Regions from separate parts of the Limosilactobacillus ingluviei str. Autruche 4 genome, predicted to be linked through region 1. Evidence: a T-box and tRNA genes for the amino acid it is inferred to sense, from the RefSeq annotation. Region 1 holds a T-box; the other holds one or more tRNA genes.
The links. A T-box is a leader RNA that pairs with one kind of tRNA and senses whether it is charged. The one in region 1 lies ahead of leuS (leucine--tRNA ligase), so its partner is inferred to be a tRNA-Leu.

Region 1 (16,064 bases):
TGGCTTCGAAGGCGAAATGGTGTCGTTCTAACGCTGCTTGCACCTCGGCCAAACGTGGTCCCGTATATTCGGCTTTAGCCGGCACGGCATTAAAGGCATTCTCCATATGCAGGGTAAACTGATCCGTCCCCGGGCCTACTAAATAGGATTGTTGTAATCCTTTTTCCGCGTAAGTTAACGGAAACTCAGAATCCGGGGCAATCCCGGCATCAATCGGCACTTCTTTTTCGTTATATTTCGCAATGCCACGCCACAAAATTTCTTCATCGGTCCCAAAAATAAAGCGAATCTTTTGCTTCAACTGATAACCCGCGTCCAACAATGCCTTCACGGCATAGAGGGCCGCAATCGTCGGTCCCTTATCATCTTGCGCTCCCCGACCAATAATCTTACCATCACGAATAACTGGCTCAAACGGATCCGTGTCCCAAGCTGCTAAATCTCCTGCCGGGACCGTGTCCAAGTGCCCAACGACACCAAAAATCGGCCCTTGTTCACCAATTTCGGCGTAGCCATAGTACCCATCTGGATCAGCATAAGTCCGAAACCCCAGCCGTTGGCATAACGCCATCATCTGGTCTAACGCTTGGCGAATTCCCGGGCCAAATGGCGCCCCCGGGGCCGCTGGTTGATTAGCTGAAGGTTGCGCAATCAATTCCTTCAACGCTGCCACTGCCTGCACTTTAATCGCTTCTGTGATTACTGTTTCTGTCATCCTTACCACCTACTTACAAAACCGCTGCAATACCTAAGAAGACACAAACTGCCAAGAATAAGTAGAGCATTAATTTAGCCATCCACTTCCACCAAGTACTGATGTTAATGTGGGCAATTGCCAGGGCGCCCATTACCACCCCAGACGTTGGGGTAATTAAGTTCACCCAACCCGAACCAGCTTGGTAAGCAGTAATTACCAAATCACTGGAAACGTGAGCAAAGTGCCCCAGCGGCCCAATAATCCCCATCGTAGCCGCGGCTAAACCGGACGTGGATGGGATCAAGAAGGACATCAAGATGTAGAACACAAAGGTCAGAATAATAAAGATGCTTTGCGAAAGGCTGGATAAGCCCATTTCACCCCAGTGCAAAATCGTCCCAGTAATTAACCCGTTATTCATAACAACTTGAATCCCCCGAGCGACCGCCACGATAATGGCAACACTCATAAATTCGGCCATCCCGTTAATAAAGGCTTCAATGTAGTCAGCTTCCTTCATGCGGTAAACAAACATGACAATCACCGACATCAAGAAGAACAGCATCGTGATTTCGTTAAAGTACCAAGTCCCCAACGGCACGGCATCCTTTCCGAAAACCGTCCCTAAGACTGGGGTCGTCGTAATCCACTTATTCAGACTGTTAAAGAAAGTGAACTTACTGTTGAGACTTTCCCATGGCACCAAGCCCAGGATCATAATCAAAAATGTAATCCCAAAAATCCAAATAACTGCTTTTTGCCGCCCAGTCATGGTTTCTTCATCTTGCGTCCGTTCTGGAATCGCAAAACGCTTTAAATCTTCTTCTCGTTGGTTGTAAAGAATTGATTTTGTCGGATCCTTTTCAATCTTGGAAGCATAGTGGTAAACATAGGCAATACTGATGCCGATCGTAATAATCAATAATAGAATCCGGGATAGCAGCCCATTCCCTGGCGAAATATGCAAGGTTTGGGAAGCCACCCCCGTTGCAAACGGGTTAACCGTCGAGGCCAAGCACCCAACTTGCGAACCAATCAATACAATCCCGACAGCGACCATCGAGTCAAAGCCAACCCCAATCATAACTGGAATCAGCAATGGATAAAAGGCAATCGTTTCTTCGGCCATCCCGTAGGTCGAGCCACCTAACGCGAACAGGATCATCAAGAGCGGAATTAATTTCTTTTCCTTGCCCTTGTACTTGCGGACAATGCTGCTGATCCCTTCGTCTAGTGCCCGGGTCTTGTTAACAACCCCTAAGAAGCCCCCAATTACCAGGATAAACAGCGAAACTGAAATCGCACCATCGGTATTGTCGTCCCCGACCATCCCGATCACAGGTGCCATAAAAATATCCCAGAGTCCCTGGGGATTTGACTTGACCGTTCGGTAAGTATGGGCAATGATGTTGCCCGCACTATCAGTTGAATACTTCCCGGCCGGAATAAACCATGATAACATCGCGACCAGAACAATAATGATGAACAAAATCGTAAAGGCCGATGGCATTTTAAACTTACGTTTCTTAACTGCTTTATCCATGTTCCTCACCTCTTCTTTGATCATTTATTTACAATTTAATTATACCCGAGTTGAAAAACGCTTTCAATTACAAAAAATAATATTTAAAATGTTATTAGAACTGGATTAAAAAATGGTGGCTAGAAACTAATAGCCACCATGACAAGTTTTCAAACTTAAAGATCAATAATGTTGCTTTTAACGATTGCTAGAACGCCAAATGCTCATGATTAAACGCATCCTGAACCAACTTGCCCAGCAACTTAAGTGCCTCCCGCTGACTAAGGTGCGCCATTTGTTCATTAATCGTGGTCAAATACGCTGGCCATTCCCCAGCTGCGTGCGAAGTCGCATCCGCTTGGTGTTGCAATGCTCGACATTGCGCCCCCACGGTTTCTTCAAATTGTTCAACCAGCGGCGCAACGGCCTGGTACCGATGATCCCCTAATGCTGCCAAGGTGTTGGTTAACCAATACATATTAAGGGGGTCATAATCCTGATTTGTCTGGGCATATGGCACCGGGGTGTCATTCACGTTGGCATAAAACGGGACCACCGCATTAAAAGTATTGGGGCCAAACGCCAACCAATGAATACCTGCCAGAGCGGCGGGAACATGATTGCGTAACTGTAAAATATGCAATTCCAGGTTCCGATTTAAAGCAATCGGCCGGAACTGTTTGCCCGCTGCACCCCCATAGGGATCGTAGACCGTGTTTTGGTAATGTGAGCTCAAGACTTGCTTGATCTTTTCGACCGTCAATAGTTGCGTTGGCCGGCACCAAAAGGGCTGATCCATTTCAGTCGGGGCCGTGGCTGGCGCTCCGCCCAATAATTTTTGGCCATACCAGGTCCGCGGATTATTATAGCGGGCATCTTGCATCGTCTGACTACCAAAAATATGACGCAGGTTATAACCCTCGCGATCCGGATTAAGGTGATGCTCGTCGATAAAGGATTGCAGGTCGGCGCTGGCTAACGTCGTTTCACTGGCAAAATCAAAATCCGTAATATTGAAGCGGTTTGGAGCAAGCACGTAAGCATCATCAGGGATTCGCACCGCCGCCCAGTGATGGCCCCCGATTGTTTCCAAGTACCAAACCTCATCTTGATCACTAAAAGCAATCCCATTGGCTTCATACGTCCCATAGGTTTCGAGTAAGTGTCCCAAGCGTTGCACCCCTTCGCGGGCAGTATGAATGTATGGTAAAACCAAGGTGATAAAATCTTCTTCGCCAATCCCACTCACGGGATTAAATGGATCCAATCCCCGTACTCGCGCGTTGGTGGTACTAGTCTCCGTTGCCGTCATGGCAACATTGGCGGCATTAATCCCCGCTGCTCCAAACACCCCCGCCGAATCATCGGCATCCGGGGTCGACGTGTAGCGCAACGGATTATCGGGTAAGTCAATCGTAAAACTGGTGGTTTTGGCCGCATAATGGCGTGGCTGGTCACTGGGCTTGACAACCACAAACCGTTGTGGATTCAGCGCCTGACCATAATCTTCTTGCCGGGCAATAATGGTTGAACCATCAATTGTGGCGGCTTTCCCAGCTAGTAAAGTTGTACAAGGCATTTAAAACTCCCCCATTAATTTCTTTGGTGACTATCATAACATTTTTACCACACTATTCAATCACTTGGTGAATCAGTGGTGGAACGGTGGCCGCTGAACCAATTGTGATGCTAGCTGCTAACCGCGCCTTTACTTCCGTCAGGTCCGTTTGGTTCGCATGAATGGTCAGCAAGGGCTCGCCTGCTTTCACCTCATCGCCAAGCTTTTTGTGCAGTTCAATGCCGACGCCATAATCCAGTTGGTCATCGGCTTTTTGCCGGCCGCCACCAAGCATCAGCGCGGCAATACCAATGCCGTCAGCGCTCAAGCTCGTGATCACCCCACTTTGCGGGGCGGAAACGACAACTTGATACTTGGCATGAGGCATCAGCGCATAGTCGGTAACTACTTGACCGTTGCCACCTTGCGCTTCAATCATTGCTTTAAACTTGGCCAAGGCACTACCATCAGTTAACGTCGCTGCTAGCATTTCCCGGCCCTGGGCTAGGGTGGTGGCCTTTCCTCCCATCACCACCATGTGACTGCCCAAGGTTAATACTAACTCCAAAAGTTCTGCGGGCCCATGTCCTTTTAATAAGTCCAACGTTTCTTCAATTTCGAGCGCATTCCCGACCTTATTGCCCAGTGGTTGATTCATATCGGAAATAATTGCTTTGCAGACTAACCCTGCCTGCCGACCGATTTGTACTAACGCCGTCGCCAACTCTTTGGCTGCGGACTCGTCCTTCATAAAGGCCCCGGCACCCGTTTTAACATCAATCACCAAGGCATCGGTCCCTGAAGCAATCTTCTTACTCATAATCGAACTGGCAATCAGCGGAATTGAATCAACCGTATCAGTTACGTCCCGTAAAGCATAAATGCGCTTATCAGCCGGTGCCACCTCACCAGTAGCACCAATAATTGCTACTCCCGTAGTCTTTACTTGGTTAATAAAAGCCGCTTCGCTACGGGCAACCTGAAATCCGGGGATTGCCTCCAACTTGTCTAGCGTGCCACCAGTATGGCCTAAGCCCCGCCCAGATATCATGGGGACGGGAATGCCTAGGGCTGCCACCATCGCAGCCAAAGGTAAACTTGTTTTATCCCCAACGCCACCGGTGGAATGTTTGTCCACTTTCACTCCCGGAATCGCACTTAAGTCCAAATGATCCCCTGAGTTCATCATTGCCATGGTTAACGTGGTTTGTTCTTCTGAAGTCATTCCCTGAAAATAAATTGCCATCAATAGCGCTGAAATTTGATAATCCGGGATGGTATGTGTAACAACTCCCTCAACAAAAAAATTAATTTCAGCCGGCGTCAAAACTTGCCCTTGCCGTTTATGATCAATTACTTCCACCATTCGCATTAGCGATCCCCTCCTTATTTGAATCCGCTTACATTATAAAATTAATTTGGGGCGAAGTCAAAGTTACGATTATAAAAGAAAAAGAGTTGATGAGCATTCAGCTCCTCATCAACTCTGCAACACCACACTAGGCTGCCGTAATTCTTATTTTCGCCGGAACCCGGCTGCGCGACCCGGTCCCATGATTTCATCAACTAATCGGTAGCGAAGGGCTAAATAGCCAAACACGGCGATCCCGATCGCCATCCCCGGTAACAACGCAAAGAAGGCCATATAGCGACCATGCGGATCCACTATCAGGTTCATTCCTAACATTACAATTTTTACCGCAGCAAACATGATCAACGAATACGCTAAAATCTGGTTCGTTGGTTTCGCCATCCGATTAAAACGTAAGGTAAATTCCATATTGAAGGAATGTAAGATCAAATAATTGATTACCGACATCGCGATCCCCGTTGCTAACAGCGGCCCCATTCCCTTTAAAAACATGACCAGTGGAACTTGCAAAATTAATTTTAAACCAATTCCAATCGCCAAAAATTTCATCATTTTTTTATTTTCCGAGAGGCCTTGCATCATGGCCGCCCCAACGGTATACAGCCCGAGCGGTATAGCCATAAATGAAGCAAACTCTAAAATTGTCACCCCAGCCGCATCGTAGCGATAAAAAACGGTATACACTTGTTGGGCCACCGCCGCCATCCCTAAGGAGGCCGGAATCATCACAAAGTAGAACAACAACAGCCCATTTTCGATCTGATCTCGCATACTTTGCTGGTCATTTTGGGCCCGCGCCATCGCCATTAATGGGATCGCGGTTGCGGCCATGGCCGAAGCCAGGGAAATCACAATCATGTATAGCTTATTGGCGTTAAAAGCAAAGAGCGCATAAATCGTGTTGATTTCGTAGTTGGAAAAACCGCCCATCAACGTCAGAATCCGTTTAAATGAATACTGATCAATTAATTGAAAGATGGCGATCCCGGCTTCAATCACAATAAACGGAATCGATTGGTAAATGATTTTAAAAATCAATTTTCGGGTCTGGACACTTTGGTCTTGCTTGCCCGCCGCGGCTAAACGACGCATGTACCCCAAGCGGCGCAAATAAGCTGCCCCGAGCACCAAGATTGCTCCCAAGGCCCCAATAAAGGCTGCAAAAGTGGACTGGGTCACGGCTTGCACCCAGTGGGTCGGTTGGAGTTTCATGATAAAGTACGTCGCTGCCAACATGTAAACAACCCGAAACAGCTGTTCAATAAATTGGGAGAGTGCCGATGGGGCCATCCAATTATAACCTTGCAAAAAGCCCCGGGTAATACTCATTGGCGGAATTACCAAAACGGCCCAGGCCAAAGACTGAATGACCGGCGTCACATTGGCATCCCCATTATTCAAGAGATTCGCCCCAAACAGCATTACGGTCGCGCAAACAATTCCCATCGCCATTGAAACATACATTCCGGACCGATAGAGCCGTCGACTCACCTCATATTCATCAATCCCATTGTAGTGGGCAACCAATTTTGAGATCGCGGACGGAATCCCCGCCGTAGCAATGGTCAAGGCCATGCTGTAAATATTGTACCCTTGGGCATAGAGGGCATTGGCTTGGGTACTGTACGCCCCTAGCCACGTCGTCCACGGAATAATGTAGATTGCCCCTAAAATCCGCGACGTAATGCTGCCAGCCGTCATCCAAGCCGAACCACTCAGCATCTTCGCTTTGGCATCGTTAGTGGATGACGCCGTTACTTGCTCATCTTCGCGCATGCTCTGCTGATCCTCTTTTCATCATATTAACTTATCCATTTTAGCTTGATTAACTGACCGATGCAATTTGTTTTAACATTGTCACCAGAAATTAATATTCATCCAAGTCCGTCGTAATCAGCTCTATTCGGGCTTCAGGGGTATTAAGCAATGACGCCAAAGTTGTCGGCTCCGAGGGGGCGGGGACGGGTTCATGATGGCTTTCTAAGTCAATGATCACAATCGCCAAGCCCAGTTGGGCCCGCATTAAAGCTTGGTAGTAATCGGCATCCACCACATCCGCCGCCGGTAAATCCGGAAAGTGGACCCGGGTTTGTTGGGCCCCTTGTTCAACAATCGCTGGGTAGGTAACTAAACTGTGTTCCACTATTTTTTCCTCCAAAAAAGCGGGGCTGGAAGAAAACTCAGTTTTCTCCCAGCCGCCGGTTTGCTTTTTAAATGTAAGCCAGATAATGCAGAAGAGCTCTGTTGCCGAGCCGCTAAGGCCGGCGGGATAGCAAGACTGCCGTTACACTTTCTAGGGATTATTTAACCACGATGTTAACAATCCGGTTAGGAATCACGATGACTTTCTTGATTTCCTTGCCAGTTGTAAACTTCTGGACGTGTTCATCCGCCAAAGCCATTTGCTCAGCCGTTGCTTGATCGGCATCCTTTGGCATCGTCAACTTTGCCCGCACCTTACCGTTGACCTGAACAATCATTTCCACGTTCGCTTCAACCAGCTTGCTCTCATCATAAGTTGGCCAAGCTTGGTACGTGATGGTTTCTTCATGCCCCAACTTTTGCCATAATTCTTCGGCCACGTGCGGCATGAGTGGCGAAATCATCTTGACTAACCCTTCCATGTACTCAACTGGTAAGTCATCAACCTTATAAGCCTCATTCACAAAGACCATTAACTGGGAAATCGCCGTGTTAAAGTGCAAGCGTTCGTAATCAGCGGTTACTTTCTTAACCGTTTGGTGGTAAACCTTATCCAGTTTGCCATCGTTAATGGTGGAAACCCGATCACGCAAGTGGTTATTTTCATCAATCAACAAGCGCCAAACCCGGTGAACCCATTTGTTGGCACCGTGCAGGCCTTTTTCATCCCACGGCACACTTTCTTCCAGTGGTCCCATAAACATTTCGTACAGCCGTAACGTGTCCGCCCCGTATTCAGCCACGATGTCATCGGGATTAACCACATTGCCTTTCGACTTGGACATCTTTTCGTGGTTGGAACCCAAAATCATTCCTTGGTTAACCAACTTCATAAATGGTTCTGGTGTTGGGACCACCCCTAAATCATAGAGGAACTTGTGCCAGAAGCGAGCATACAGCAAGTGCAACACCGCGTGCTCAGCTCCCCCAACGTACAAGTCAACTGGGGACCAGTATTCCAACGCTTCTTTTGACGCAAAGGCTTGCTCGTTGGTTGGATCCGTATACCGCAACCAGTACCACGAAGAGCCCGCCCATTGCGGCATCGTATTAGTGTCCCGTAACCCGTGACGACCGTTTTCGTCGTAAACGTTGACCCACTCTTCAATGTTGGCTAATGGACTTTCCCCCGTACCAGAAGGCTTAATATCGTCCGTATCTGGCAAGGTCAGCGGTAATTCATCTTCCGGTACCAAGGAAGTCGTCCCATCATCCCAGTGAATAACCGGAATTGGTTCCCCCCAGTAGCGTTGCCGTGAGAAGATCCAATCCCGCAGCCGGTAGTTGACCTTCTTTTGACCCGCTCCGTTGGCTTCCAGCCATTCCAGCATCTTCGTCTTCGCGGCCTCAATCGTTAAGCCATCTAAGAAGGCGGAGTTAACGTGCTCACCATCACCCGTGTAGGCCCCTTCAGTCAGGTCACCCCCAGCTAAAACTCGCTTGATTGGCAAATCAAACTTCTTGGCGAATTCCCAATCACGTTCATCATGCGCCGGCACGGCCATTACCGCCCCGGTCCCGTATGAGGCTAATACATAGTCTGAGATCCAGATTGGCAGCTTTGCTCCGTTAACCGGATTGATCGCATAAGCACCAGTGAAGACCCCCGTCTTATCCTTGTTCAAATCAGTCCGTTCCAAGTCTGAACGCCGCGAAGCCGCTTCTTGATAAGCTTTCACCGCCGCCTTTTGTTCGGGCGTCGTAATTTCATCAACCAAGTCCAATTCAGGGGCCAAGGTCACGTAAGACGCCCCAAACAAGGTATCACAACGGGTTGTAAAGACTTCAATTTGTTTGTCTTCTTGACCAGCTACCTTAAAGTAGACGGCTGCCCCAACGGACCGCCCAATCCAATTGCGTTGCATTTCCTTAACGCTTTCTGGCCAGTCGACCAAATCCAGGTCGTCAATTAAGCGATCTGCGTAAGCCGTGATCTTCAAAACCCATTGCCGCATTGGCACCCGGTAAACCGGGTAACCGCCCCGTTCCGTCTTACCATCGATCACTTCTTCATTGGCCACCACGGTCCCCCCCATAAAATCGGGAGCCCAGTTAACCATGATTTCGTCTTCGTATGCTAAGCCCTTCTTGTAAAGTTGCTCAAAAATCCATTGGGTCCACTTATAGTATTTTGGATCCGTAGTATTCACTTCCCGATCCCAATCATAGGAAAAACCTAAGGATTGGATTTGATCGCGGAAATGATCAATATTTTGGTTTGTGAACCCCTTAGGATTGTGCCCCGTCTTTAAAGCATACTGCTCGGCTGGCAAACCAAAGGCATCAAACCCCATGGGGTGCAAAACATTGTACCCTTGCATCCGCTTAAAGCGGGCCATGGCATCGGTTGCGGTGTAACCTTCCGGGTGCCCAACGTGCAGCCCTTGCCCGGATGGATACGGGAACATATCCAAGGCATAGTACTTCTTTTGGCCGGGGTTGGCCGTTGCCTTAAATGTCTTATTTTGTTGCCAATAACGTTGCCACTTTTTTTCAATTTCTAAGTGATCGTATCCCATAACCTTTACTCCTTTATCCTGATTGCTTCGTTTGCGGCCGGCCTATTAAAAAACAAAAAAAACGCCCTGCGTTACTACTAACGACAGGACGAACTTCTCCGCGGTACCACCCGTAATTCTACAATATTGTAGCGCTCAAAGTCTTAACGCGACCACACGCACGCGCCTACTGACTTTTTTCAGCGGGTGACGATTTTTAGGCCAGTTCACCAAGGTTGTTTCCGTAGTCACACCATCCCTACGGTCGCTGTCAAACAAACTCTAGGCTACTACTCCCAAAACGAATTAAGATTGTTTCTTATCTTAGCAAGCTTTTCGGCGAAACGCAAGGAAAATCTAAACCTTTCTTGTTCTAGCTCCGAACCTGCCCGTTACCGGTAATTTCATACTTGGTGGTCGTTAACTGGGCTAACCCCATCGGACCGCGGGCGTGCAACTTTTGGGTGCTGATCCCAATTTCGGCCCCAAAGCCAAATTCACTTCCGTCGGTAAACCGCGTTGAGGCATTCACATAGACACAAGCCGAATCAATTTGTTGTTGGAACGCCTGGCCCCGGGCAAGCTCAGGAGTAATAATGGCTTCCGAATGGTGAGTCGAATGACGATTGATATGCTCAATGGCTTCGTCCAAGGAATCCACCACTTTAACCGCCATAATCAAATCATTATACTCTTGATCCCAGTCGGCTGGGGTCGCAGGCTTAATCTCAGGGACCAGTTGACAAGCCCGTTGATCACCACGCAATTCCACCCCGTGCGCCAATAAAGCTTTGGCCACTGGTGGCAGTAAGCGGGCCGCTGCCTCGCGGTGAAGCAACAGTTTTTCTGCCGCATTGCAGACGGATGGTCGTTGCACCTTCGCATTGACCACAATATCAACTGCCATTGCTTCATCCGCTTGGCGATCTAAATACACGTGACAATTGCCAGCCCCGGTTTCAATCACCGGTACCGTTGCCGTTTGGACTACCCGTTGAATCAAACCTTTTCCACCCCGGGGAATCAAAACATCAATCCAATCATTTAATTTCATCATTGCTTCCGCACTAGCGTGGCTAGTATCTTCAACTAACTGGACAGCCGCCGCCGGCAATCCTTGGGCCGTTAAAGTGTGTTGTAAGATGCTGACCAAGCAAGTATTGGTTTGGATTGCCTCTTTTCCCCCACGTAAAATAACTGCATTCCCACTCTTAAAGGTCAACGCCGTAGCATCAACCGTGACGTTGGGCCGGGCTTCAAAGATAATCCCCACGACGCCTAATGGTACCCGGCGTTGCATAATTTGTAATCCGTCTTTGGTCACCCACCCATGATCATACTTGGCAACCGGATCCGCTAATTGGGCCACCTGACGAAGACCAGCTGCCATATCAGCAATCCGTTGGGGGGTTAACTTTAGGCGGTCCACAAACTTCGCCGGCATCGTCGCCGCCGCCTGTAAATCAGCTTGATTTGCTGCCAAAATAGCCGCGGTTTGAGCTTCTAACGCTTGGGCCATCGCTATTAAGGCCTGATTTTTGGTTGCCGTTGACAATAAGGCCAACTGCCGCGCTGCTTGTTTGCCTGCTTGGCCCATTTTTACTAAGGTTTCCATCATTTTCCCTTCCTTTCAAATTCTACCCAAAGACAGTCCCGACAGGTTTTCCAGCAACTACATCAAAAATAACGGTTGGATTCGCCCCATTGCAAAGCACCATTTGTTTGCCAGCTGTCATCATTGCTTGCGCCGCTCGTAATTTAGTAACCATCCCCCCGGTCCCAAAATTACTGCCACTACCACCCGCGGCTTTTTGCATTGCCGGCGTCAGTTCGGTTACCCGGGCGAGCTTTTTAGCTGCCGGATTCTCCCGCGGATTTTGATCGTAAAAGCCATCAATATCTGACAAAACAATCAGTTGATCGGCTTGCAAACGCACGGCAACCATTGCCGATAATTCGTCATTATCACTAAAGGTGGTGTGATGATCCAATTCGTCAACGGCAACGGTATCGTTTTCATTGACAATCGGAATTACCCCTTCTTCAAACAAAACTTCAAATGTATTGAGAACGTGTTGCCGGGAAACCGGGAAGGCCAGCACATCGCGGGTCAGCAAAATTTGGGCTACTTGCGTTTGATAGTCCAGAAACCGCTGGGAATAGATCCGCATCAATTCCATCTGGCCAATTGCTGCCAAGGCTTGCTGTTTGGCGATTTCTTGGGGCCGCTGGGTCAATTGTAAGCTTGCCAGCCCCGCCCCAATCGCCCCGGAACTAACCAGGGCAACCTGAAATCCCTGGTTGTTTAGGGAAGCCAGGGTATATGCCAAACGATCCACCGTTCGTAAATTCACCCGACCATTCGGAAGGATTAAACTGCTAGTCCCAATCTTAACCACAAGCCGCCGCTTTTCGTTCGCCATTTTCCGTGCCCCTTTACTGAATTTAAACTTACCTGAATATGCTTGCATCTAACTCTACACGATTTTTTCCGTTCTTTAAAGGCTTAACCGCAAAAAAGACCGGCAACAAATTGCCAGTCTTTTTTAATGAAATTCCCGATTCTGATTGCTAAACATATATGAGTGGTGGTGATAACGCATTGACATTACCATTCCGATCCCTAGCAAATTACCAATCAAAGATGATCCCCCCGCCGAAATAAACGGCAGTGGAATCCCCGTCAACGGCAAGAGGCCAATGTTCATCCCGACATTTTCAAAGACGTGGAAAAGAATCATCATGATTACCCCCGTCGCAATGTAGGCATAGAATTCATTCTTTGTATCAAAAGTTACCCGGATCATGAGGTAGATTAGGAGCAAGTAGAGCAAAATTAATAAAACCCCACCAATAAAGCCAAAATTTTCACCAATTACGGTAAAAATCATGTCGGATTCCCGGACGGGGACGTACACCTTAGAATTGTTAAATCCCGTCCCGGTAATCCCACCTGAACCGACCGCTTTGATGCTTTGCCAAAGTTGGTAACCACTGTTGGAAGTATCTTGGGCTGGGTGCAACCAATTGTCAACCCGATCAAACTGGTAGGCTTGAAACCCAATTTTTTCCAAAATGGTTCGGCCGACCGAGCTGGTTACCATCGCCAAGGCGCTTCCCCCCACAACCGCCGCAATCGTAATCGCCGGTGCCAAGATTCGCCAAGTAACCCCCGAAACCAAAACCAAGCCGGCAAAAATAGCCACAAACACCAAGCCGGTCCCAAAGTCGTTTTGGAACTTAAGTGATACCAACACTGGCAACAACCATAAGAACAACTTTCCAATTAATCGCCAGTCACTTTCAACGGTATGGCGACTATATTGATTGTTATGCGTGGTAATTACCCGGGCCATCATCACAATATAGGCCGGCTTCATAATTTCCGACGGTTGGAAGGTGATCGACCCAATCGCAAACCACGACTTCGCCCCGGTATTCACATAGTACGCCCGACTGTAAAAGACCAGAATTGCGTACATTAAAAATAAGCCGATCCAATAGGCAATTGGGGCCACCTTCCACAGTTGCTCCGAATCAAATTGCATAATGACAATGATCATAATCGTCCCAATGACGTACCAAGCAAACTGCATCAAGACGGTTCGACTGACATTAACCGGTGTTTTATCATGGTTTGCCGCCACAAAAATGGCCGCCAAGCCAATCAGTGCCAACAGGAGCACGCAAAAAATGATCCCCCAGTCAATTCGTGACTCGTTCTCATTGCGCTGCGAACGATGCATAGTCCTCGCTCCTTCACTTTAACCTTGGTGCAAGTGATATTGCGCCAAGATCGTTTCCAAACCTTCTTCTTGCGATTTGACCACAAAGGTTTGTTGGTCACCCATTAAATGGGCTTCAAACTTGACGCCTTTGGCCACGACTTCGCCAATTACGCGGTCCCCAATTAAGACTTGTTCGACGAGTTGGCCCGCCCGCTCAATATCTTTTACACTAACCGCAATCGTTTTTTCTTTTTTTGCCACTTTTTCACCTTTTCCAATCTTTTCTCTTCCAATGCAACCACCGAACTGGAACGGGATCCAAGCCACCCTTGCTAAAGGGCTGACAACGCAATATGCGCCAGACACCAAGCCAGACCCCCCGCCAGCCAAAGCGTTGGACCGCTTGAATCATGTATTCCGAACAAGTCGGCTCAAAACGACAAACGCGGTAGGGCCGCCGGGCCGAAATGCCCAGCTGGTACCACCGCACCAATCGAATGATCAACTTACTTCCCATGCTTCTTGCGTTTTTTGGCTGTTGAATCATCACCTTGCATCCGTTCCAACATCTCGCCAGCTCCCTTGGCCACGTTATCCAATGGGTCTTGCGAAACAACGACCGGAACCTTTAGGTAAGAACTAAACAGTTGATCTAAGCCGTGCAAAAGGGCCGTCCCCCCGGTCAACATTACTCCGCGATCAATAATGTCGCTGGCCAGTTCTGGCGGAATGGTTTCCAACACCGAAATTGCCGCCCGGACAATTTGTTGTAAGGTGTCATGCAAAGCTGCTTCAACTTCATTTTGATTAACTTCCACTTGCTTGGGCATTCCTGTGGCCACATCACGCCCCCGGACTGGCATCGTCTTTGGTTCTTCGACTTGCAACGCCGTGCCCAGTTCAATCTTAATTTTTTCAGCGGTATGTTCCCCGACTACCAAACCATGGTGATCCTTAATGTAGGCCGCAATATCTTGGTTCATCTGATCCCCAGCCAAGCGAATCGATTGGCTAGAAACAATGTCACCTAAAGAGAGGACGGCAATGTCACATGTCCCGCCCCCCATATCAATCACCATGTTCCCACTTGGCTTGTAGATATCCAAGCCGGCACCAATCGCTGCGACTTTTGGTTCATATTCTAAGTAAACCTTACCGCCCCCCGATTGTTCTGCCGCTTGGATAATTGCCTTGCGTTCAATTTCCGTAATGTTGGTTGGGGCACAAATCATGATATTTGGCTTGGAAACAAACCCCTTGACACTTAGTTTACCAATGAAATACGACAGCATTTCTTGGGTAACATCAAAATCAGAAATAACCCCATTTTTCAACGGGCGAATTGCGCGAATATTACTAGGCGTCCGCCCCACCATCCGGTAAGCTTCAGACCCCACTGCCAAGACCTTATTCGTTTGCGTATCAATCGCGACCACTGAAGGTTCGTTTAAAACGATCCCCTTGCCTTGGACGTAAATCAGCACATTCGCCGTCCCCAGGTCAATTCCAATATCCTTTGCCATCTTGTTGCTCCTTCCGAAACTTTCTAAATCGTTTGCTATTATACCACACCCGAAGAACGCATGGCTTTTTATGCTTGGTCTTAAGCAAATTGCAAATAGTTGCTTAAGTAAATTCCAGCGTTACTTCAGCTCCCAACGCTAATAAGTCGTCTAGCAACGCTCCATCCGCTTCACCCAACAACTCAGCGGGTGCCAACCAGGTATTTTGCTTAACGGCAAGGGCGAGCCAAAAGGCAACTAACGCTGCCGCTGGCTTCGTCGCTACCATTTGGGATGGTAGTTGCGTTATCGGCCCCGTTACTTGGTAAAGCTGGGACTCTTGACTGGTGGTTAGTGGCAGCCACGCCAACACTTTTTCTGCCACCGTTGCAGGCAACGTCACCAAACTGGTCCCCAACTGCCGTGCATGCAACGCCAACAAAGCCGCCTGCCAAGTGGTACTGCGTGACATTGCCCTTAAGGCCGGCGGTTCTTCCGTTGGCAGCAACACTTGCGTTCCAATTAACCGAATCCCATTATGCTGGATTACTACCGTGTTGCCACAAGCTTCTAAGTAATGAAGCAAGGGACGTAAATAAACTGCATGGGCCCCTAAAACGACTACATCTCCGGCCGTAACCGCGGCCGCCAATAAATACAGGCCAGCTCGCTTTTGGTCATCAATTACGTACCAATCCGCCCCATGTAAAGTATTAACCCCCTGAACCCGTAAAGTCTGTGCTTGCGTTTGGTGAATCTTAGCACCCATCTTATTGAGTAACGCTACCACTTCATTAATCACCGGTAATTGGGGCACCGCCTTAAATACCGTAATTCCCCGGGTTAACGTAGCTACCATCAAGGTTGCGACGATCACTTGCCATGACCAATCCGTCACGGTAAAAGTGTGCCCCGTCAAATAATCCGCGCGCAAAATGGTTTGGTCGCCCTCAACTTGAACTTGAGCGCCAAGCGCCGCTAAGTT
Region 2 (16,064 bases), on a different contig from region 1:
ACAAAAACGGCAAACCAAGGCACAGGTGGCCAAACAACAAGGGCTCCAGCCGCTGGCCAATTGGCTGCTGACTTATTCGGCCACTGCACCAGCTCAGGAAGCCGCCAAATACGTCCAGGGAGAAGTGGCTGATGTCGACCAAGCTTTGGCGGGGGCCCATGAGATCCTGGCGGAAGCGATCAGTGAAATGAGCTCGGTCCGGGCCTGGCTGCGGAATTTTGCCCAGCAGCATGGGCAAATTGAAACCGCGGTAAAAAAGGATGGCGCGACGCTGGATGAGCGCGGGGTTTACCAACAATACTATGATTTTAGCGCACCAGTCCAAGAGATGACTTCTTACCGGACCTTAGCGATCAACCGGGGGGAAAGTGAGAAAGTCTTGCGTGTGAAGCTGATCCTGGACGAAGCAACGGTCCAAAACTACCTGAATTTTCGCTTGATCGGCAGTCACGAAGCCAGTCCGGCCGCCGCCTTGGTGAAGCAAGCGGCCTTAGATGCCTACCGGCGATTCTTGTTGCCGGCGACTGAGCGCGAAATTCGGCGGCAATTGACGGACCAAGCCAACAAACAGGCGATTACGGTGTTTGGTGAAAACCTCTACCACTTGTTGATGCAAGCCCCACTCAAGGGCAAGGTCGTCTTAGGCTTTGACCCGGCCTACCGGACCGGATGTAAGTTGGCGGTCTTGGATCAAAACGGGAAGCTGTTGGAAACTGCCGTGATCTATCCCCATGCCCCAGCGCCGGCGGCCAAGCGGGCGCAAGCGGGGCAGCAACTGCGGGACTTAATCGAAAAATACCAAGTGGAAATGGTGGCGATCGGGAACGGGACGGCCAGCCGGGAGTCCGAGCAATTTGTTGCGGCGGAGTTAAAGCAACTGTCACGGCCCGTTTACTATGTGATTGTCAATGAAGCCGGCGCGTCCGTTTATTCGGCCAGCCAAGCGGCCCGCGACGAGTTCCCAGCGTTGACGGTCGAAAAGCGTAGTGCCATCAGTATCGGGCGCCGCTTACAAGATCCGTTGGCCGAACTGGTGAAAATTGATCCCCAAGCAATTGGCGTGGGACAATACCAGCACGATTTACCGACCGGTGAACTTAAGGCCGAGTTGGCGGCGGTGATTGAGCGGGCGGTTAATCAGGTGGGCGTGAACCTGAATACGGCCAGTGCTCAATTATTGACCCATATTTCCGGCCTGTCCGCTGCGATTGCCAAAAATATCGTCAATTACCGGGAACAAAATGGGGCTTACACGGACCGGCAACAATTACTGAAGGTCAGCCGCTTGGGGCCGAAAGCCTTTGAACAGGCCGCTGGCTTCTTGCGGATTACTGATGGGGCCAACCCCCTGGATAATACCGATGTGCACCCGGAAAGCTATCCTTTGGCCCGCCAGGTATTAGCGGCGGCCAACGTCAGTCCTGCGCAACTGGGGAGTGCAGCGGCCAATCAGCGTTTGCAGGCCTTGCCAATTACTCAGTTTACTAGCGAGGCCATTGGGGAGGTCACCGTCAAAGACGTGATTGATGACTTGATGAAGCCCGGCCGGGACCTGCGGGATACGATGCCGGCACCATTGTTGCGACAAGACGTTTTGACATTGGCGGATCTGAAACCGGGGATGCAGCTGCAAGGAACGGTCCGCAATGTGGTGGACTTTGGCGCCTTTGTGGACATTGGGGTAAAACACGATGGGTTAGTCCACATTTCGCGCTTAACGAAGCAATTTGTCAATGATCCGCGGCAGGTGGTAGCCGTTGGTGATATTGTCACGGTCTGGGTCCAATCCGTTGACTTGAAGCGGGAACGGATTCAACTGACCATGCTGGCCCCGAATGACTGATCAAGAGCTCTTGGCCTACACCCAGGCCTGGTCGTTAGCGGCCTTTCAGCGCCCGTTTCGCCACCAGATTTATTTCAACCGACGCCTGAAGACAACCGGGGGGCGCTACCACTTAAGTGACCACCACATTGATATTAATCCCTTGATGTTGGAAGAATTTGATCTGGCCAATCTAAAACGGGTGGTGCTGCACGAGCTGTGTCACTACCATTTACACCTGACCGGGCGCGGCTATCAACACCGGGACCAGGATTTTAAGCAACTCTTGGCGGCGGTTGGTGGGGCCCGGTATGCCCCACGCACCAGCCAGCGACGCCGGGTTCAAGCGCAGCAGCGCTACTGTTACCAATGCCAAGCCTGCGGGATTAGATATTGGCGCAAGCGGCGGGTAAATTTGGCCCGTTACCGTTGTGGCCGGTGCCGGGGGCGGCTGATTCTTAAGAAAATAGAAAAAACTTCACGGTAAGCCTTGCCAACAGCTAAGTTATTTGATAATATATTATCTGTTGACGCGGCAGTGGCGGAACTGGCAGACGCGCAAGATTAAGGATCTTGTGGTCGTTTTAGACCGTGGAGGTTCGAGTCCTCTTTGCCGCACTACTAAGCTCTCATGACGATTTGATCGTTGTGGGAGTTTTTTTGTTGGTTAAATCATGAAGGTTTCCTTAATTTGTTAAAGTCAACCCTTATCATCCTAAAATGAAAGCGCTATACTAGAGTGGTAAACATTTAGTAAAAAACTAAGTGTAAGAGATGTCACCACTAGGTCGCCAGGTGGCCTAAGCGAAAGGGCTTTAGGCTGGCCGCGCTAGGATGAGGAGGTTTTTTGTTGATGGAGGCAGAATTAAAATGGTTGGATGATCCGACCGTCTTTCGGGTTAATCAAATCCCCGCGCACAGTGACCACCAAGCCTTTGCCAGTGAAGCAGAAGCGGCGGGGGCTGCTAGCAGTTTGGTGCAGTCATTAGATGGCAAGTGGCAGTTTATTTTTGCGGCGACGCCGAACGAGCGGCCCGCCAACTTTTGGGCGCCAGCCTTTGAAGGTCCCTTCGATGAAATTACCGTGCCCAGCGAAATTGAATTGAGTGATTATGCCCAGATTCACTATATTAATACTTGGTATCCTTGGGAAGGCCAAATTTACCGGCGGCCCGCTGGGACCGGCGATAATCCGCAAGCCCTGGACGACTTTTCCACGGCGGCCGACAATTCCGTGGGGATTTACCGGCGGACCTTTGACTTAGCTGCCGGTTTGCAAGGGAAGGATGTCCGGATCCGCTTTGAAGGGGCTGAACGCGCCTTGTACGTTTGGCTGAATGGGCACTTCGTTGGGTATGCCGAAGACAGCTTTACCCCGAGCGAATTTGATCTGACGCCTTATTTACAGCCGACGGGCAATGTCTTAGTTGTGGAAGTCTTCAAGCATTCCTCGGCGTCATGGTTAGAAGACCAAGATATGTTCCGTTTTTCGGGGCTGTTCCGCAGCGTTTCCCTGCTGGCCCAACCGGCGATCCACGTTGAAGACTTGCACATCTTGCCAACCGTCAACGATGACTTTACCAGTGGCCAGTTGGCGTTGAAGTTAAAGCTGACGGCCAAGGAAGCGGGTTATTTAACCGTCGATGTTCAAGACGCGAGCCAGACGTCGTTGCTGCACCAGCGCTTGACCAGCGCGGCAACGGTGGAATTAGTGCCAGTAACCTTTGAACAGGTCCACCTGTGGGATACGGATGATCCGTACCTCTACCACTTGGTAATTAAGGTTTATTCCGCCGCGGGGGCCCTCTTGGAAGTCGTGCCATATGACTTTGGCTTCCGGCGGATTGAAATCAATGCCGATCACGTCATTATGCTTAATAACCACCGCCTGATTATTAATGGGGTTAACCGCCACGAGTGGAACGCGAAGACGGGGCGGACGATTACGCTGGCCGATATGCACCAGGATATCGCCACCTTTAAGGAAAACAACATTAATGCCGTGCGGACCTGCCACTACCCTGATCGTTTGGAATGGTATCAATTGTGTGATCAAAACGGGATTTACATGATGGCCGAAAACAACTTGGAAACCCACGGGACCTGGCAAAAGAGTGGGGCGGTTGAACCGTCTTATAACGTGCCAGGCTCCGTTGAATTGTGGCTGCCAGCGGTCTTGGATCGGGCGCGGACGAATTTTGAAACCTTTAAGAACCACCCGGCGATCCTGTTCTGGTCGTTGGGGAATGAATCGTATGCTGGTGATGACATCGCAGCGATGGATCAGTACTATCATGACCACGACAGCAGCCGCTTGACCCACTATGAAGGGGTAATCCGCAATCCGGCCTACCGTGACCGAATCTCCGACGTCGAAAGTTGGATGTATTTGCCGCCGGCCGGGGTTGAAGAATACCTGCAAACCGCGGATAAACCGTTCTTGGAATGCGAATACATGCACTCGATGGGGAATTCCGTTGGGGGGATGGGTTCGTACATTCGCTTGATGCAAAAATACCCGCAATACGCCGGCGGTTTCATCTGGGACTTTATTGATCAAGCCCTCTTAGTGACCGATCCGGTAACCGGCCAAGAAGTAATGCGCTACGGTGGGGACTTTGATGATCGTCACGCTGATTATGAATTCTCGGGGGACGGCATTATGTTTGCCGACCGAACCCCAAAGCCAGTAATGCAGGAGGTTAAGTACTACTATGGATTACCAAAATAAGCTCCACGTGATTTATGGCGACGGTACCCTCGGCCTGCAGGGACCCGATTTCGCCTACCTCTTTTCATACGAACGCGGTGGGTTGGAATCTCTAAAGATCAAAGGTAAAGAATGGCTCTACCGGGAGCCCAAGCCGACCTTTTGGCGGGCAACGACCGATAATGACCGGGGCAATGGCTTTAATGTGAAAGCAGCCCAGTGGTTAGCCGCGGATTATGCCTTACCGTGCCAAGCAATCAGCTTAAAAGTCGATGAGCGCAAATTCAAGCAAGTGCCGGTCGCGCCAGCCACGAATGAATTTACCAACCATGAAGAAGCTGAAAAAGTTAAAATTACTTTTACCTACCAAACGTTGACGGTTCCCGCGACGACGGTGAAGGTGACCTATAAGGTCAAGGCTGATGGGACGCTGAAGGTGACCGCCAAGTACCACGGCCAAGCCGGCTTGCCAGAGCTGCCAGTCTTTGGGATGCGCTTGATCATGCCAACGATGGCCGCCGGCTATGAATATGAAGGTCTGTCGGGCGAAACTTATCCGGACCGGATGGCCGGCGGGCGGCCGGGAACCTACGAAATTCAAGGGTTACCGGTGACTAAGTATTTGGTACCCCAGGAAAATGGGATGCACATGGCTACCAAGTGGGTAAAAATCACCCGGCAGACGACGTTGAACAACGCCGATCATGATGATCAACCCTTTAGCTTGACTTTTAAGGCTGCAAACGGCGATTTTGCCTTTAGTGCCTTGCCATACACCAGTGAAGAATTAGAAAATGCCACCCACCAAGAGGAATTGCCGCCAGCCCGGCGGACCGTACTGGTAATTGCGGGGGCGGTCCGTGGTGTTGGGGGGATCGATAGCTGGGGAGCAGATGTGGAACCGGCTTATCACATTGATGGCACCGTCGATCATAAGGTCAGCTTCGTGATTGATCCAGGGTTGCAAGGAAACGTTCAAACACACTAACAAAGGAAATGAGTAGTATGACGCAAGCACCACTGTTTTTAAAGCCCGTCTTCCATGAAAAAATCTGGGGCGGGCGCCGCTTAGCCAGTGACTTTGGTTACCAAATTCCCGCCGGGCCGATCGGCGAATGTTGGGCAATTTCTGGGCACCCCCATGGGGTCAGTATCGTCGCGAATGGTGAGTTTGCCGGGCAAGATTTGGCCACCCTTTACCAAAGTCAACCGGCGCTCTTTAATTACCCTCAGGGTGATCGCTTCCCGTTATTAACCAAGATTTTAGACGCCAATGCCAAGCTGTCCGTCCAAGTTCACCCTGGCGATGAATATGCTCGCACGCATGAAGGTGAACTGGGCAAGACGGAATGTTGGTACGTCCTAAAGGCCCAGCCGAACGCCTACTTGATTTATGGCCACCAGGCGAAGAGCCGGGCTGAATTGGCCGAGTTGATCGATGCCGGCCAGTGGGACCAATTATTAGGGAAACTGCCAGTCAAGACGGGGGACTTTGTCTACGTGCCCAGCGGGACGATCCACGCCTTGACCGAAGGGATTGAAGTGCTCGAGACCCAGCAGAGTTCTGACGTGACCTATCGCTTATATGATTATGATCGCAAGGGCCCGGATGGCAAGTTGCGAGAGCTCCATTTAGCGCCCGCTAAGGCAGTCATTACGGTTCCCTTTGTTGCTCCCCAATTGCACCAAACCACGCAAACCGTGGGCACCTCAACGGTGACCACCTTGGTGGCGCCACCGACGTCACCATACTTTACGGTCCAAAAGGTGGTCGTCAACGGGGAGTTGCCGCAACAAATGGGCTCGCAAGCCTTTGTTTTGGCCTCGGTAATTGCGGGGCATGGTGAATTGGTGGTGGCGGGCCAAACTTATCCCCTCGCTAAGGGGCAGCACTTTATCTTGCCGCACCCGGTCACGGACTGGACCTTCCGTGGGCAACTGACCTTGATCACGTCGGTGCCGGCTCCAGATAAATATTAAATGACTCTAGAGGAGCTGGTGCGTTTTGCCAGCTCCTTTTCTAATTTTTCTCTCATTTAAGCTGGTCATCCCTTTGAATCCGGCATACAATAATAGGGTTACTTAAGGCGAGTTTCGCTTCGACAAAAACTACACGTAAGAGAGGAAAATTGAATGTTTGCGGTCTTTTTAGCGGCGCTTTCGGGGGTCGGCGTAATTTTGGCGATGGTGGTCATTGGTTTTATCCTGAATGAACGAGGCTGGTTTACCCCCGCTTCGGGCCGGGTGATTTCGCGGCTCGTGACCCAAGTGGCTTTGCCAGCCTACATGATTTCAACGATTACCAAGGAATTTTCCGCCGATCAACTCCATGTTCTGCTGCCGGATTTGCGGTATCCGGTGATTTCGATGTTGATTTTGTTTGCCCTGTCATTAGCGGTGGCCAAAGCCTTAGCGATTAAGCGCGATCACTTGGGCTTGTTTTCATCGATGTTTTTTAATTCCAATACGGTCTTTATTGGGTTGCCGATTAATCTAGCCCTCTTTGGCAGCCCGTCTATTCCGTATGTTTTGGTATATTACATGGCCAACACGACCTTTTTTTGGACCCTGGGGGTGTGGCTGATTCAAAAGGATGGCACTGGCGCAGCCAAATTGGATGTCAAACAGGCGTTGGGCAAGTTGTTTTCTCCGCCGCTGTTGGGGTTTATTGTGGCGGTAATTTTAGTCGTTGCCCACGTTAAGTTGCCCCGCTTTATTTTGTCGACGTGCAATTATTTGGGGGGCTTAACGATCCCGCTGTCCATGCTGTTTATTGGGATTGCCATTTCTAATGCCGGCCTGGCCCGGGTCCGCTTTAATCGCGATGCCTGGGGGATTTTACTCGGCCGCTTTCTGATTGCACCGGCTTTGATGGCCCTGTTGGTTTTGCCAACGGACATGCCGACGTTGATGAAACAAGTCTTTATTATTCAAGCGGCCATGCCGGTGATGACCAATGCGCCGGTCGTTTCAAAGCTTTATCACGCCGATGCTGATTACGCGGCGATTATGGTGACGGAAACGACCGTTTTGTCGGTGATCGTAATTCCAATTTTGATGGTGGTAGTCCAAACTTTAGTAAAGTAGGGAAATCAGCGCCACAATTCACCCGGCAGCGGGCAGATTCGTGATAAGATAAGAACGAGGAAAAGAGGGGGTGAAGTATGGCAAGATTAGTCATTGTTCGCCATGGTCAAAGCCAGGCGAACCTAGCCAATATTTTTACGGGGTGGACGGATTCGCCCTTGACACCCCACGGGATTGCCCAGGCTCAAGCGGTCGGTCGGCTGTTGGCCCAACGAGATTACCAGTATGGAGCGGTGCACACTTCGTACATGCAACGGGCGATCAAGACCGCCAATTTGATTTTGGCGGCCCAGGATCAGTTATATGTTCCCATGTTTAAAACCTGGCGGTTAAATGAACGCCACTATGGGGCTCTAAGTGGGCAGAATAAGGCGGCGGTGAAGGCTAAGGTCGGGGCGGCCCAACTGCAAGCTTGGCGCCGGGGGTATACGGCGGTGCCACCCCAGTTGCCACGCGCCCAGCACGAAGCGCGGTATGATCGCTTGGGGGTGGCCATTCCACGGGCCGAAAGCCTGGCGATGACCGAACGGCGTCTGGTCCCGTATTGGCAGGATCAGATTGCGCCCCGGCTGTTAGCGGGCCAAGATCAGCTGGTGGTTGCGCACGGCAGCTCGTTGCGGGCCTTGATCAAATACCTGGAAGGGATCGGTGATGCAGAAATTGATCGTGTTGAGGTCCCTAATGCTGAGCCGATCGTCTACCAACTTGATACCCGTTTGCAAATTCAAACCAAAGAAATTATTAATCAACCAAGTTAAAGAGGTGCGGAATGCAAATTAAAGAACTTACCAACAATCCAACCTTGGCCGGCCAAGTCCGGTTGATTGAAAACGTAACTTACGCAGCGGCTGATGGGGAAGCTTTGCACCTATCTTTATTGGTCCCGTGGCTGCAACGGCATCGGGTCGCTGAATTAGCGCCCCGGCCCCTGTTGGTCTTTGTGCAGGGCAGCTCCTGGCAACGACCGACCTTGGGGGAAGAAATCCCCCAACTGGTGCAATATGTGCATCAGGGCTTTGTCGTTGCCACGGTTCAACACCGCAACGCGATTGAGGGCCATCCCTTCCCGGCCTTTTTGCAAGATGTCAAGACGGCGATCCGCTACTTGCGGGCGCATGCGGCGCAGTATGCAATCGACCCGCACCAAGTCGTCTTGTGGGGGACGTCATCCGGTGGCAATGCAGCCTTGCTCGCGGCGTTGACTGCCAATGATCCGGCTTACCGGACCGCTGATTATCCGGACCAGTCGGATCAGGTAAATGCAGTGGTGGCTTGCTTTGCTCCTACGGATGTGGCGGATACCTTTGCTTATACGCAGCATGTGCCAGGTTCTGATTTGTTGAAAATCTGCCTATTCGGGCAAGACCCAGCTCAGTGGCCAGCCAAAATGAAGGAAATGAGTCCGTTGTACCGGATCCAACCTGGGCAAACCTACCCAGCCTTTTTATTGTTACATGGGGATGCCGACCAGGTTGTGCCATATCATGAAATGGAAGACATGGCGACGGCCTTGGCTGCTGCCGGGGTAGCGGTGGAAGCGGTCCGGGTCAAGGGCGCGGATCACGAAAAGGACTTTTGGAGTCCCGCCGTTTATCAAACCGTGGCGGACTTCTTGGCCCGCCAAATCAAGCTTGAACCAACGGCAAAGTAGAAAGGAAGCAAGGAAATGACCAAGCAACGCTTGTTAGACCGGTTCGTACCGGCCCATTACGATTTATATTTAGACATTAACCGGGCGACCAAGTCGATTCAAGGTCGGACCACCGTCACTGGGGAAGCTAAGGCAGCGCACATTGCGCTGAACCAAAAATTTTTAAACGTGACGGCGGTGAGCGTCGATGGAGTGGCGGTACCGTTTGACCTCGATGCCGAAAAAGAAACGTTAGAAATTGATTTACCGACGCCGGGGGCGGTTACCGTGGTGATCGATTACAATACGCGTTTGACCGACACGATGATGGGGATTTATCCTTCGTATTACCAAGTCGGCGGGCAAGAAAAGCAATTAATCGGGACCCAATTTGAAACCACCTTTGCCCGGCAAGCCTTCCCGTGTGTGGACGAACCAGCTGCCAAGGCCACCTTTGCGCTGGCGATTAAGTATGATGAACAGCCGGGTGAAACGATCATTGCCAATATGCCGGAAGATCACGAAACCGCGGGCGTGCACTACTTTCAACCGACGGTCAAGATGTCAACGTATCTGGTGGCTTTTGCCTTTGGGGAAATGCAAAAGCAGGTTACGACCACCAAGAGCGGGGTACAAGTCGGCGTCTTTGCAACCCAAGCCCACCAGGCCAAGGAACTGACCTTTGCCTTAGACATTGCCAAGCGGGCAATTGAATTTTACGAAGACTTTTACCAAACGCCGTACCCATTGCCACATTCCTGGCAGTTGGCCTTGCCAGACTTTTCGGCCGGGGCGATGGAAAACTGGGGCTTAGTGACCTACCGGGAAGCCTACCTGTTAGTTGATCCTGATAACACCGCCTTGGAGACCAAGCGGGTGGTGGCAACGGTGATTACCCACGAACTGGCCCACCAATGGTTTGGTGATTTGGTCACCATGAACTGGTGGGATGACTTGTGGTTGAACGAATCCTTTGCCAACATGATGGAATACGTCGCCTTGGATGCCTTGGAACCAACCTGGCACGTTTGGGAAATGTTCCAAACGTCAGAAGCCCCGATGGCCTTACAACGGGATGCCACGGATGGGGTACAATCAGTCCACGTGGCGGTGGAAGACCCGCGCGAAATTGATGCCATCTTTGACGGCGCAATTGTGTACGCCAAGGGGAGTCGCTTGTTAGTGATGGTGCGGGCTTTAATTGGCGATCAAGCTTTACGGACCGGTTTAAAGAATTACTTTGCGACTCACCAGTATGGCAACGCCAAGGGCCAAGACTTATGGCAAGCGCTTGGCGAAGCGGCGGGATTGGATATCGGGGCGATTATGCATGCTTGGCTCGAGCAGCCGGGGTATCCCGTGGTTGAAGCCAAGGTCGTTGACGGGCACTTGCAACTCAGCCAGCAACAATTCTTTATTGGGGATGGCAACGAGCAAGGCCGACGGTGGCCATTACCATTAAACGCGAACTTTACCGCCCCGCAGTTGATGGAGACGGCCAGTTTGGATTTAGGCGATTATGCTGGTTTGCAACAAGCGGCGGGAGCCCCATTGCGCTTGAACGTGGGGAATGCGGCCCACTATATTGTCAAGTACGATCAAACCTTATTGACGGATTTGTTGGACCATTTGACTGAACTGGATGCGATTGCACAGTTGCAACTCTTGCAAGACTTGCGCTTACTGGCGGAAGCCCGGCAAATTTCGTACGCCCAGTTGGCCGGCTGGCTGCCCCGGTTTAAGGCCAGTCAATCCGCGATTGTGATTGATGCGCTGTACCAAATTGCCAACGGCCTAAAGGACTTTGTCACGCCGCAAACGGAGGCCGAAAAGGTGCTGAAAGGCTACTTTGGTCAGCTGAGCCAGCAGCAAGCCACTCGCTTAGGGTGGGTTAAGCAAGCCGGCGAAGGCATTGACGATGAATTGATGCGGCCGACGGTCTTGGCGGCCGCGCTGTATGCGGAAGACCCTATGGCAGTAGCAGCGGCCCACACCCTGTTTACGCAGACCCCGGCCGCGGAATTGCCAGCGGATGTCCGGGCGCTGGTTTTGACCAACGAATTACGCCACTTCGGTGATGAGGCCTTATTCCAAACGTTGTTGGCAGCCTACCGGCAGACCAGCGATCCGGCCTACAAAAAGGATTTGACGGCGGCTTTGACCAAGGTTGACAACCCAACCTGGTTGAAGCAGTTGGTTGACCACTTTGAAGATGCCGCCACGATCAAGCCGCAGGACTTGCGGGCTTGGTACCGGGGCGTGTTGGCCAACCCAGTGGGCCAACAACTGGCCTGGGATTGGCTCCGGCAGGAGTGGGGCTGGTTGGATGCGACCGTTGGTGGGGACATGGAATTTGCCACCTTTATCACGGTGACGGCACGGCTCTTCCATACCCGGCAACGGCAGACAGAATTTTCGGCCTTCTTTGCGCCGAAAGTCAATACCCCTGGTTTAACCCGGGAAATTGAAATGGATATTAAGGTGGTTGATAGCAAGACGGCCTTAGTTGAAGCCGAAGCCACGGCGGTGCAAGCAGCCGTAGCCGCGGTAGTCGATTAATGAAAAAATTGTTAATTACGCTGGTTCTATACAGAGCCAGCGCTTTTTTATTTGGCTTGCGTGTACATTCGCTGAGGGGACCGGTATAATTAACCTGATTGACTTTACACGAAAAAGATTGACAAAACGTTTTTGAGGGAGGACTCTAAGTGCTTCGCCGGAATTTAATACCGATTTATTGTGCCTTATTGGCGGTCATGCTACTGCCAGTCGGGTTGTTTTTTGTTGCCCAGCCTTACCAGGCTAATTTACAAATCGGCCTGGCCTTACAACTGGCGCTGGGTGCCGTGGTAGGATTGTTGCTTCCCAGCTTGATGTTGACCTGGTTGATGATTGGCTTAACGGCCCTAGGAACCGCGATTCTGCTTTTTGGTTATGTAGTGATCCCGATCCCCGCTAAGTTACTGCTATTGGCGGCCTTTCCGTTAATGGCTTCCCTGGCGGCCGTGATTCGGGGGGATTTGTTACAGTACCGCCGGTTAGCGGCTACGCAAGCCGAAATCGAACGTTATCTGCAACACCGTGATCCAGTCGTGACCTTACGGACCACCGCCCTGGCCCAAGCAGTTTACGAGCGGTCACGGGAATTGTTGCAAACGGGCGTTTTTTACGTTCCCTGGATGTGACGATTATTCACTGGGAACACCATCAACAATACGAGCAGTTCCACTTGGAAGAGCACGACGCCTTTTTGCGCGCGCTGGCGCATGAACTACGGACCCACCGTTTGCCAGCTGAACAGTTTTTTTATATTGACGATGCGACTTTTTTAATCTACTCCTATGATTTGAGTGAGCACCAAATGGCCCAATTAACGCAGACGACGCGTCAGCACTTGGCTGCCTTGGCACCGGTTCAGCCAACTGGCCTTAAAATGAGGCAAGCCCACTTGACGCAAGCCTAAGCGGCTAAGTATGATTTTCACCGCTTGCTCCACCACTTGGTCCGCGAGTTGGAAACGGATATTGTGATGGAATACTTACTGGAGGCAGAGCAATGATGACGGGATTTATGTGGGTGGCCCTGGTGATTACCGGGATCTTCTTTGTGTCGTTTGTGATTCTCTTTGTGTGCGCCTGGATAATCTATACCTGGGTCGAACGCGCCGTAATTAGTCCGGGGGTGATAAAAGATGGTCATTAAAGTCGTCTTGATGTTAACTTTGGTCACGATTTGGATCGGCCTGTTAACGTCGTTGATAAACCTCTTTGGGGCCACTAAATTTTGGCTAAAACACGCTAACGAGCGGGCGCACGTGACGCCGTTGCCAACCTATCCGACGGTGACCATTGTCGTTCCCGCGCACAATGAGGAATTGGTGATTGCCCAAACGACCCAGGCGATTTTGAACTTAAATTATCCCCCCGCTCAGGTGGAAGTCCTGCTGTATGCTGATAACTGCAGTGATCAGACGGCTGCGATGATGCACCAGGTGGTGGACCGACCGGAGTATGCCAAGCGCCGGATTCAAGTGATTGAACGAACGGGGACCGGCGGGAAGGCCGGGGTCTTAAACGATGCCCTTAAAATTGCCCAGGGGGAATACTTAGCGGTTTACGATGCGGATGCGATGCCAGAAGAACACGCGCTGTACTTCTTGATCAAACAAACTTGTCGTTTAAGCTGATGTTACAGGGCAAGCAAATTGCCCTGGCTTACCAAGCGGCCAATCGTATATTATATGCATGCGCAAACAAATTAAAAGTGAGGAAACAATGATGAGTAAAAAAATGGTGATTTTAGGGGCCGCGGGATAAATTGCCCGCCAACTGACGGTCCGGCTGTTGGCTGAAACGGATTTAAACTTAGTCTTGTACGGTCGTCACGTAAGTCAACGACTGGCAAGGTGGGCGGCCAATGACCGGGTGACGTTGGTGGATGGTGATTTTCAAGACCAAGCCCGCTTACAAGCCGCACTGGTTGGCACGGACTGGTCTATTTAAATTCAATGTCGGATGCCGCTGACACCGCCAGCTTGCTTCAAGCAATGCAAGCCGCTCACGTTCCGCACGTGATCGCCGCTACGATTGCCGGCATTGAAAATGAAGTTCCCCAAGCCTTGGCGGACTGGACGGCGGCGAACCTGCCGCAAAGTTATTTGCAGGGAGAATTGGCCTCCGCCAAGTTGATGCAGGATTCGGACCTCAATTACCTGTTGTTGAAGCTGACCTGGTTGTTTGACGATGACATTGATCGCGAGTACGAATTGGTGCCGAGCGGGCAACCCTTTGCCGATGCTGAAGTATCCCGCCAAGCCGTCGTGCAAGCCATCTTAGATTTGTTGGCTGATGACGATCATCTGTGGCGGACCAGCTACGGGGTGGGGAAGCCGGGCACCCATTTTGCTCACCCGTCTTTTTATTAAGGGGGATTATGATGACAAGGGCTTTAACTGACTGGTTAAAATTACAAAGTTTAACCCAACAGATTGATCAAGAGCTGACCGCCGCGTTGCAAACGCTGGTCGATCAGATCAGCTTAAATGAATTTTACGTCTTGCACTTTTTGGCGCAAGCCGAGGGACAGCCCCTGCGGGTCAATGATTTAAGTGCCAAATTAGGGCTCAGTCAAAGCGCGACCTCGCGGATGCTGACCCGCTTTGAACGGACCTGTGAGGTCATTGAACGGCAGCCCAGCAGCGTGGATAAGCGAAGCGTCTTGATTCATTTGACGCCAGCGGGCTGGCAGTATTTGCAAAATGCAGAACGGGTGGTGGCACCAATTTTAGCCAAATACCACCCCGTGTTGGAACGGTTAACCGTGCTCAAAGGAGGAGCATGAGTGAACCAAAAGTAATGTTGGTAACGGGCGCATCAAAGGGGATCGGCCTGGCGACGGTAATTCAAGCTTTAAAGGCCGGCTATGCCGTGGCGGCAACGTAGCGGAATGCGGCTCGGTTAACGGCGCAGGTAGCCCAGGCCGCCCCGGATCAGCAAGCCCAGTTTTTACCACTGGAAATGTAATTTGAAGCTCCCAGCATTCAAGCGGCGGTTGCCAAGGTAATGGCGCGGTGGGGCCGCTTAGACGTCCTGGCCAACAACGCGGGGTATGCCATTTTAGGGGCCTTTGAAGAATTTTCCTTGGCCGAAGTCAAGCAAAATTTTGACGTTAACGTCTTTGGGTTAATGCAAATGACCCAAGCCGTCCTGCCGATCATGCACGCCCAACAGCACGGCCGCATTATTAATATTGCTTCCATTTCTGGAACGGTGGCCGGCCCCAGCCAGTCCATTTATTCGGCAACTAAGGCCGCGGTCATCATGATGAGTGAGGCGTTGGCGGCGGAAGTAGCGCCGTTTGGGATTCAAGTTACGGCGGTCGGCCCGAGCGGGGTGCGGACGGACTTTTTAGATGGGCGTTCGATGAAGCGGTCTGCTAAGACGTTGCCCGAGTATCAAGTTGTGGCGCAGACCATGACGGGCTTAGGCCAACTTAATCACCACCAAAGCGGCGATCCGGTCCTGGTCGGCCAAGCGATTGTCAAATTGGCCCAACTGGCCCACGCTCCGCGCCGCTTGTATTTAGGGAATTGGTCGGTTGCCGCGTTGCAAACCAAGATTGAAGAAGTCGTCAATGAGGTTAACCAACACCTGGACTTAACCCAAAGCATCGATCACGAATGATCAAAGAGGATGAGGAAGATGGAAGTATTTGATTTATTGACCCAGCACGTTTCAGTGCGGGATTTTGAAGCGACTCCGCTGTCAGCGGCGATCAAACAACAATTATTAACGGCGGCCCACGCGGGCTCGTCGTCTAATTTTGTGCAGGCCACTTCGATTATTGAAGTGCAAGCTCCGGCGCTGCGGAATGAATTGGCGGAAATTTCCCAAAGTGCGGCCTATGTCAAAAAAAGTGGGGCCTTTTTCGTCTTTGTGGCGGATCTGTACCGCCAGGCCCATTTACTGGAAGCTGCGGGCCAGCCGGTGGTGCCGGTAACGAATTTGGAATCGTTTTTGGTCAGCGTAGTTGATACCACGATTGCTGCGGAAAACATGGCCGTCGCCGCAGAAGCGCAGGGCTTGGGGATTTGCTTTATCGGTGGCCTGCGCAATGACTTGGCCCGGGTGGCGGAATTGTTGCACTTACCCAAGTATACGGTGCCGTTATTTGGGTTGACGATTGGCGTTCCCCGGACGAAAAATGGGGTCAAGCCGCGGTTACCGCTGGCTAACTTTACCGCCGTTGACACCTACCCGGCGGCCCAGTTTACGGAGTTAGGGGATTATGATGAAGTAGTCCGTGACTATTATTTG

Region 2: it encodes a tRNA-Leu, which carries the amino acid that the T-box ahead of leuS (leucine--tRNA ligase) is inferred to sense. The anticodon was not compared.

Annotation. Positions count from the first base shown of each region.
Region 1 is NZ_HE997173.1:235,335-251,398, reverse strand. Features, by position in the region: gene BN54_RS01255 (M20 family metallopeptidase) at 1-715, opposite strand, end outside; gene BN54_RS01250 (YfcC family protein) at 729-2,240, opposite strand; gene BN54_RS01245 (C69 family dipeptidase) at 2,428-3,798, opposite strand; gene BN54_RS01240 (pyrimidine-nucleoside phosphorylase) at 3,851-5,149, opposite strand; gene BN54_RS01235 (putative polysaccharide biosynthesis protein) at 5,294-6,925, opposite strand; gene BN54_RS01230 (hypothetical protein) at 7,017-7,292, opposite strand; gene leuS (leucine--tRNA ligase) at 7,450-9,870, opposite strand; T-box leader at 9,952-10,156, opposite strand; gene BN54_RS01220 (glutamate-5-semialdehyde dehydrogenase) at 10,223-11,464, opposite strand; gene proB (glutamate 5-kinase) at 11,487-12,272, opposite strand; gene BN54_RS01210 (FtsW/RodA/SpoVE family cell cycle protein) at 12,396-13,595, opposite strand; gene BN54_RS01205 (DUF2969 domain-containing protein) at 13,614-13,838, opposite strand; gene yidD (membrane protein insertion efficiency factor YidD) at 13,843-14,094, opposite strand; gene BN54_RS01200 (rod shape-determining protein) at 14,084-15,100, opposite strand; gene BN54_RS01195 (carboxyvinyltransferase) at 15,204-16,064, opposite strand, start outside.
Region 2 is NZ_HE997177.1:85,734-101,797, reverse strand. Features, by position in the region: gene BN54_RS09235 (Tex family protein) at 1-1,843, shown strand, start outside; gene BN54_RS09230 (SprT family protein) at 1,836-2,309, shown strand; tRNA gene BN54_RS09225 (tRNA-Leu) at 2,355-2,440, shown strand; gene BN54_RS09220 (glycoside hydrolase family 2) at 2,676-4,553, shown strand; gene BN54_RS09215 (beta-galactosidase small subunit) at 4,537-5,520, shown strand; gene manA (mannose-6-phosphate isomerase, class I) at 5,538-6,512, shown strand; gene BN54_RS09205 (AEC family transporter) at 6,666-7,619, shown strand; gene BN54_RS09200 (2,3-bisphosphoglycerate-dependent phosphoglycerate mutase) at 7,697-8,377, shown strand; gene BN54_RS09195 (alpha/beta hydrolase) at 8,389-9,270, shown strand; gene BN54_RS09190 (M1 family metallopeptidase) at 9,286-11,808, shown strand; gene BN54_RS09185 (hypothetical protein) at 11,958-12,434, shown strand; gene BN54_RS09180 (hypothetical protein) at 12,479-12,712, shown strand; gene BN54_RS10335 (hypothetical protein) at 12,805-12,951, shown strand; partial or broken gene BN54_RS09175 (glycosyltransferase family 2 protein) at 12,941-13,417, shown strand; gene BN54_RS10435 (Rossmann-fold NAD(P)-binding domain-containing protein) at 13,593-13,751, shown strand; gene BN54_RS10430 (NAD(P)H-binding protein) at 13,757-14,173, shown strand; gene BN54_RS09165 (MarR family winged helix-turn-helix transcriptional regulator) at 14,185-14,589, shown strand; gene BN54_RS09160 (SDR family NAD(P)-dependent oxidoreductase) at 14,787-15,431, shown strand; gene BN54_RS09155 (NADPH-dependent oxidoreductase) at 15,450-16,064, shown strand, end outside.